2 regions of the Cytobacillus sp. Bac17 genome follow, and region 2 is predicted to be linked to the other one. Evidence: predicted binding sites of a transcription regulator. Region 2 holds the regulator's gene; the other holds the start of a gene.

Region 1 (3,431 bases), on a different contig from region 2:
CAGTCAGAAGATGTGAATTACGGATTCCGCTTTGTAAAATGGATTCACGGATATCCTCAGGCATTTTCTGCATGAAGCCTGTTTCTGTAAAAGCTTTGCGCAGGCGATTTGTTTCTTCAGCATTTTCACCTGTTAAGAATGGGAAGCTCCCTTTTTCCTCCGCAAGCTCTACAGAAGCTCTGTAAGCTGTTGCTGCAATGGTTTCGAAGACTTTGTCAATCAGCACATTGCCTTCCTCAGAACCATATTCTGTTTCACAATAGATCAGCAGATCATGAAGCCCCATAACGCCAAGACCAACACGGCGCTCGCCTAAGGCCTGCTTTTTGTTTTCTTCAAGGAAGTATGGTGTAGCATCTATTACATTGTCCTGCATACGTACTCCCACTTCAACAGTACGCTTCAGCTTTTCAAAATTAACGGTCTTATTTTCCTTATCTGCCATTTCTGCAAGGTTCACTGCTGCAAGGTTGCAGACTGAATATGGTGCAAGAGGCTGTTCGCCACACGGATTTGTTGCTACAACCTTTTGTCCGTAAGCCTGTGCATTGGTCATGTCATTGGCATTATCAATAAAGAAAATACCTGGCTCTGCCGAGTATGTTGCACAGATATTAATCAGGTTCCAAAGTTCTTTCGCTTTGATTTTGCGGTGAACACGGACTTTATAGCCAAGTTTTCCCCATTCTCTGACGTCACCGACTTTATGCCATTCTTCGTTGTAGGTTTTCATGGTATCAGCATCATATGATTCAACATCCGGGAAGCGAAGCTCATATTCTGCATCATTTTCAACTGCATCCATAAATTCTTTTGTCAGGCAGACTGAAATGTTTGCCCCGGTCAGGAATTCAGAATTATGAACACTGTAAGTACCGCCAGTCGCCAGTTTTTCTTCAGCATCCTGTATGATTTTATCGCTGAAACCGCCATAGCCGGGAATGCTCTTGTAATTGATAATACCCTGGTACATGGCTATTTCCTGTTCAGTAAATGGAGTGAATTTTAATTTTTCTTTAGCATATTTTTTTATTGTATCATCATTTGTATTTTCAAGAAGGAATCGTAAAATTCTTGGGTTTTGCATTTTCGAGATGATGAATTCGATGATGTCCGGGTGCCAATCTGCCAGCATAATCATCTGAGCACCTCTGCGGGAACCTCCCTGCTCCACAAGGTGTGTAAGCTTCGCAATATCATCAAGCCAGGATACTGAACCCGATGACTTGCCGTTTACTCCTTTAGCCAGTGTGTTGCGCGGCCTTAGGGTTGAACCGTTTGTCCCAACTCCTCCGCCTCGGCTCATGATTTCCATTACCTGCTTTCGGTGCTCGGAAATTCCTTCACGGGAGTCCTGTACGAATGGCATTACGTAGCAATTGAAATACGTAACATCTGTGTCGGCACCCGCTCCATACAATACGCGGCCAGCCGGAATGAAATTCAAGTTTTTCAATTCCTGATAGAACTTTTCAAACCATTCTTTTCTTTTTTCTTCGGTTTTCTCAACAGATGCCAGGCCTGTTGCGTTACGCTTGGCGATTTGCTCATAGAAGATTTCAAGGGGTTTCTCGATTACATCAAGAGGCTTTGTAATAATGCCTGTTCTCGATTCTTCCGGATCATCCAGTACTCCTCTGTAGTCTTCCTCGACTAAAACCTTGGCTGTCTTGTTTTCCCAGTCAATATCCTGGATGAATCCTAAGCCTCGTGCCGGAAATTTTGGATCTTCCTTGATTGTGAGGACGACGAAGTCACCGTTTGTGAGTGTCACTTTCTCGGTGTCTTTGAAGGTGTAACGATCTAGCATAACTAAGCGGGAAACACCTTTGTGGGTCATTTTCATATCTGGGGTTACAGGGTGAACCTGAGGAAAAAGACGGATATCCTTGTTTAAACGATCAATGTTCAATTTCATTTTTTGTCCTAGAGCAACAGACATTGTTACAACTCCTTCTAAATTCAATTATCAATTTGTGTAAGCATTCTGGCAGATAGGGTAAATCTATCTGTTTTAAAAGAGTACCCTAAAGTTACCATACCTCAAACCCCAAAATCAATATATAGTGTCCTAAATATTTTCGACACCACTACATATTGTGTCTAGTTCAACTAAAAGTGATTTTGTCAAACTTAAAATATACCAAAATTTAAAGAAAAACAGAGTTAATAGCCGATTTCCGACAATTAACGATAAATTTTAACATATTTTGAAGCTTGCACTTTTACAGGGCAACAATTGGAAAATTATTCATTAAAAAAAGAGAAAAAGCGACATTGCCGCTTTTATCTCTTATAGTTCCAGTCATCACTTTCATATCGCTCTTTTGCGATTTTTTGTACATATGCCATTTCTTCATCTGTAAGCTTGTAAGGTTCAAGTTCAATATTCAAGCCTTCTTCAAATCCCTTTTTGAAAGCTGCTTTTGCTTGATCCAGGGTAATTTTTTCAGTTGTCAGCTCATTTATAGCAACAGCTTTATTCTTAAAAGCTTTTTGCATTCTCTCTTTGACTCTGTCATTCGGATACTTGAACAAGCTGAACAGCTTGTCTTCATCCAAATCAAGCAAAATGGAACCATGCTGAAGGATTACCCCTTTTTGCCTTGTTTGTGCACTCCCAGCCACTTTACGGCCTTCTACAACAAGTTCATACCAGCTGGGGGCATCAAAACAAACAGCAGATCTTGGATTTTTCAGAGAGTCCCTTTCTTCAGCTGTCTTCGGCACTGCAAAATAAGCTTCCATCCCAAGTCCGTGAAAACCTTTTAAAATCCCTTCCGAAATAACTCTGTATGCTTCAGTTACTGTATTCGGCATTTCGGGGTGGGCTTCAGGTACGATCACACTGTATGTGAGTTCATGTTCATGAAGTACGCCTCTTCCGCCTGTAGGCCTTCGGACAAATCCCAATCCATGCTGCTTCACAGCTTCCATATCTATTTCTTTTTCAACCTTTTGGAAATAGCCGATTGAAAGAGTCGCCGGATTCCAGCCGTAAAAACGGATTACAGGAGGCATTTTGCCCTCACTGTTCCAGTCAAGCAACGCCTCATCCAAAGCCATATTAAAAGAAGGTGACCCCTCTTTTGAATCGATAAAACGCCAAACCTCTTTAGTCATATGTAGCCCTCATTTTCAGATTCTTTAACTAGTCATTTGCGGTTAATAGTCTACCAAAATTCCAGTGAAATTTAAAGCAAGTTGAATTTCCATAACAAATTTAACAGATTTCCTTTACTCCTATTAGGAAAGGCTTATATAATATTAGTTGGCTTACCTATGTGTGAAAGGAGAAAGACATATTGGAAACACTTTATTTCATTCTTATCATTTTGGGTGCAATCATTACCTATTCCGTGATAACCTGGTTTTATCAGCGCCGAATTGTTAAAACGCTTACGGAAGACCAGTTCAGAGAAGGCTACAGA
Region 2 (3,431 bases):
CTTGCGCGGGCACTTATCATATTTCAGATCGACCGATCCTCTTTGAATCACAAGTTCCGGATGATAGCCCTGCATAAAGTTCACACAGCCCTCCAGGCTCGGACATTTATTGCACTCCTTGCTCTGCTGTGTATACTCAAAGAGTTTGCTAAGGCTCTTTTCAACCATCTCAGATGTCAATTCATCTTGATGAGTTTGGATAAAAGCCTTTACTTCAGGGTGATTAAGCGTTTGGTTTCTCATCATTTCATACCTTTTTTGAAAACCTTCATTGCCCGCAAGGCGCCTTAATGTTTCATTAATTTTCTCCATCAATCAGTCACCTCCTGTGAACGCAGTTTTTTTAATTTTTCATGAAGCTCCTTTTTCTTCATTTCCAGCTCATACTGATCCTTTTCGCTTATTTGCTGCTGGGGCTCTTTCTTTTTGGCTGATGAACTGCTTTTTTCATCAAACCAGTCCGGAAGCATCTCTGTCCTGATTGGCTTCTTTTTGTTACCGGTTGTGCTGGCAGTTTTCTTTCCTTCCGCCCAATCCAGGTATTGCCGGTGTTCTTTCTTAGCTAAAGCAATAGCTTCCTGGGGTGTTTTTATTTTCTTTCTAGCCCAGTGGCCAGCTATTTTTTCTACGTAGCCTTTGGTCAATTTCATATCTGTTTTGAGCATAACATATTGAATCAGTACATTAATTACCCCTGGCAAAAGCTTTTGCTGAAACATGACATCTTCAATGATCTGCATATCGCCTTTTGATGGCTCTGCCCCTCCTGATATATCTTTTAATAGCTGCCTTGGTGAGGTGATTTCCAAATAACGGATCAACTCTTCTTCCTGCGTTTCAGGCTGTTTTTTATGAGTCTGATGGATGGCAGGCTGAACCCTGTCAATCAGGGATGGCAGCTGGTCCTGGTTTTGGAATTGATACCAGTCCCGTGCAGATTTTCTCAACTCATCAATGTTTATCTCATTATCTTCATTTACAGCGCTGATGACGATATTTTTCATTTGAATGGGGTCGATTCCGTACAAAAAGGCAAGATTGCTGATAGATTCCTTTACTTTAACTGTAATGGCCTTTTTCGGTACTAGTGATTCATTCAGCCCTGCCTGAAGCAGTTCAAAATTAAAATCTTCATTCCCGATTTGAATACCTTCCTGCTCCTGCCTTCCAATATACCCTTCCACCTCTGATTCATTCATCAGCTGCACCACTTCATCGTCAATCTCAAAAGAACCAGGGTGTCCTGATTGAAATACATCCTGAAAAGCCTTGGTTACTTCCTCATACCCTGTAGCTGTCTTCACCTTCTGTTCTGAAAAGAAGCGTTTAAGCCTCATAAATTGGTTTCTGCCCAATTTCTTATAAAGATAAATATTAAGCATGCCATCAAGGAAAAATTGTTCAGGTGTCAGCGGGGGAAGCAGTTCATAAATAAATGACCTTGTCTCTTCATCTTTGTTTACGTATACCTTTAAAAGTCCTATCCCTTCAAGCTTAAGGCGGGCTTCATATATATCCTTAAGCCCCATGTCCATGAAATTCATTAAACTATGGTGTGAATTAGAAGATGACCATAGCCGATTTTCTTCAAGTTCCGCCCATAATGTCATATATAAACTGAAGCACACAGAGCCAATGAGCGGCTGGTATAACAGCGTCAGCACTTTTCGGTCATAATCATGCAAAAGCCCGCTGGCTGCTACTGTATATCGATCAATGGGGAGCATCTCCTGCCAATGCTGGGCCATGGTATTTCACCTTTTTCTATTAAGAATATTTATCACATTGATTAATATCAAAAACATATACCGTAAAAAAAGAGCCAAAGAAATCCTTCAGCCCATCAAACTATTTCATTCAAAATCAGGGACAGCGGCAACTGACCTGATTTAAGAGTGTTCTTTTTTGATTAATTCTTTGAGTTCATCAATAAAAACATTGATATCTTTAAATTGCCTGTAAACCGATGCGAAACGAACATATGCCACATCATCCACATTTGCGAGCCTGTCCATGACCATTTCGCCAATTTCATCACTTTTTATTTCAGAGACACCGTTGCTGCGGAGCTCTTTTTCCACTTCAAAAGTAATGTCCTCCAGGTCCTTTAGGGCAACCGGCCTCTTTTCACATGCCTTAATAAGGCCTCTAAGTATTTTTTCCCGGCTGAATTCCTCTCTGGTGCCTTCTTTTTTCACAACAATTAAAGGAATTTCTTCCACTTTTTCAAAAGTCGTAAACCGGTACCCGCATTTCTCGCATTCCCTTCTGCGCCGAATGGATCTGCTGTCATCAACAGGACGGGAATCGAGAACACGGGTATTATTGTTTTGGCATGAAGGGCATCTCATACAATCAGCTCCGAATTCTTTTATAAGTAAGTTATTTTGCTGGCGTTAGATCAATTACCGAATTTTATTTGATACTCTTATCTTATAAAAAAGGAGTTGTCAGTACAAGTACAACTATTTATCTGCGTTTCTTGCAGAACCGAGAAAATCATGCCGTTTATTCACCTTTTCATAAATGGAAAGAACTTCTCCCTTAAGGATTGGGTGGACACCTGCCGGGGAGGATTGCTCAGTTGAGATATTGATATCTACAGCCGTTTCGAAAGGCCTGACAGTCACGACTGTGACAATGGCAAAACAAGCTTTATTTTTCTTAATTTCTGCTGCTATCTCGCCGCGTTCTCTGGAAATGCTGAGAATGTTCACATTCTGGTCTGCTTTAAATAAATCTTCAATCGTTTGCATCATTTGAGCTGTATTGGTTCTATAATATCTTGTAGTGAGCTCAGGATCAGAGTGGTTTTCATTTGTCTCACACTGCTTTTTATAGCGGCTGGCAAGCTGCCTGAAAATAGACATCCTCTTTCCTCCGATATTTATTATGTATCCTTATTGTACTATTTTTGAGGAAGATACTAAAGGTAGTGGAAGAGTATTAAACAAAATAAAAAGAGGTGTATTGAATACACCTCTGGATTGCCTAAGATCATTCTGTTATTAAAGTACTTGAGCTTGTTTAACTTGAACTGGACCCATACCGCGAGGAATTTCGATATTCTCACGCGTTTGAGCTCCTAACGATTCTGCAATAAAGTCTGCAGCGATGTTAGGGTCAAGATCTCCACACGTATACACATCAATGCTGGCATAGCCATGCTCCGGGAAGCTGTGAATAGTTAAATGAGATTCAGAGATGATAACCACTCCGCTTACACCCTGTGGTGCAAATTTATGAAATGCAACCTCGCGAATTTCAGCACCAGATTTTAATGCAGCATTTACGAATGTCTGCTCAATAAAATCCATATCATTTAACTTTTCAAAATCGCATCCCCAAAGTTCTGAGATTACGTGACGACCCATAGTTTCCATATTCAAATTTCCCCCTTTAAACTTTTAAGCTATTAATTAATGAAATTC

The links. The regulator NrdR, encoded in region 2, represses ribonucleotide reductase genes. The targets are predictions, from matches to a motif close to AACACNATATATNGTGTT.
Region 1: a site for NrdR is predicted at 2,087-2,104, ahead of NR125_RS05220 (vitamin B12-dependent ribonucleotide reductase). Genes of this name have one in related genera too.

What each region holds. Positions count from the first base shown of each region.
Region 1 covers NZ_JALJRC010000002.1:172,679-176,109, forward strand. Annotated here, with positions in the region: gene NR125_RS05220 (vitamin B12-dependent ribonucleotide reductase) at 1-1,942, opposite strand, end outside; gene NR125_RS05225 (lipoate--protein ligase family protein) at 2,287-3,123, opposite strand; gene NR125_RS05230 (rhodanese-like domain-containing protein) at 3,306-3,431, shown strand, end outside.
Region 2 covers NZ_JALJRC010000012.1:22,306-25,736, forward strand. Annotated here, with positions in the region: gene dnaI (primosomal protein DnaI) at 1-312, opposite strand, end outside; gene NR125_RS15185 (replication initiation and membrane attachment family protein) at 312-1,748, opposite strand; gene nrdR (transcriptional regulator NrdR) at 1,890-2,351, opposite strand; gene NR125_RS15195 (hypothetical protein) at 2,466-2,870, opposite strand; gene speD (adenosylmethionine decarboxylase) at 3,009-3,383, opposite strand.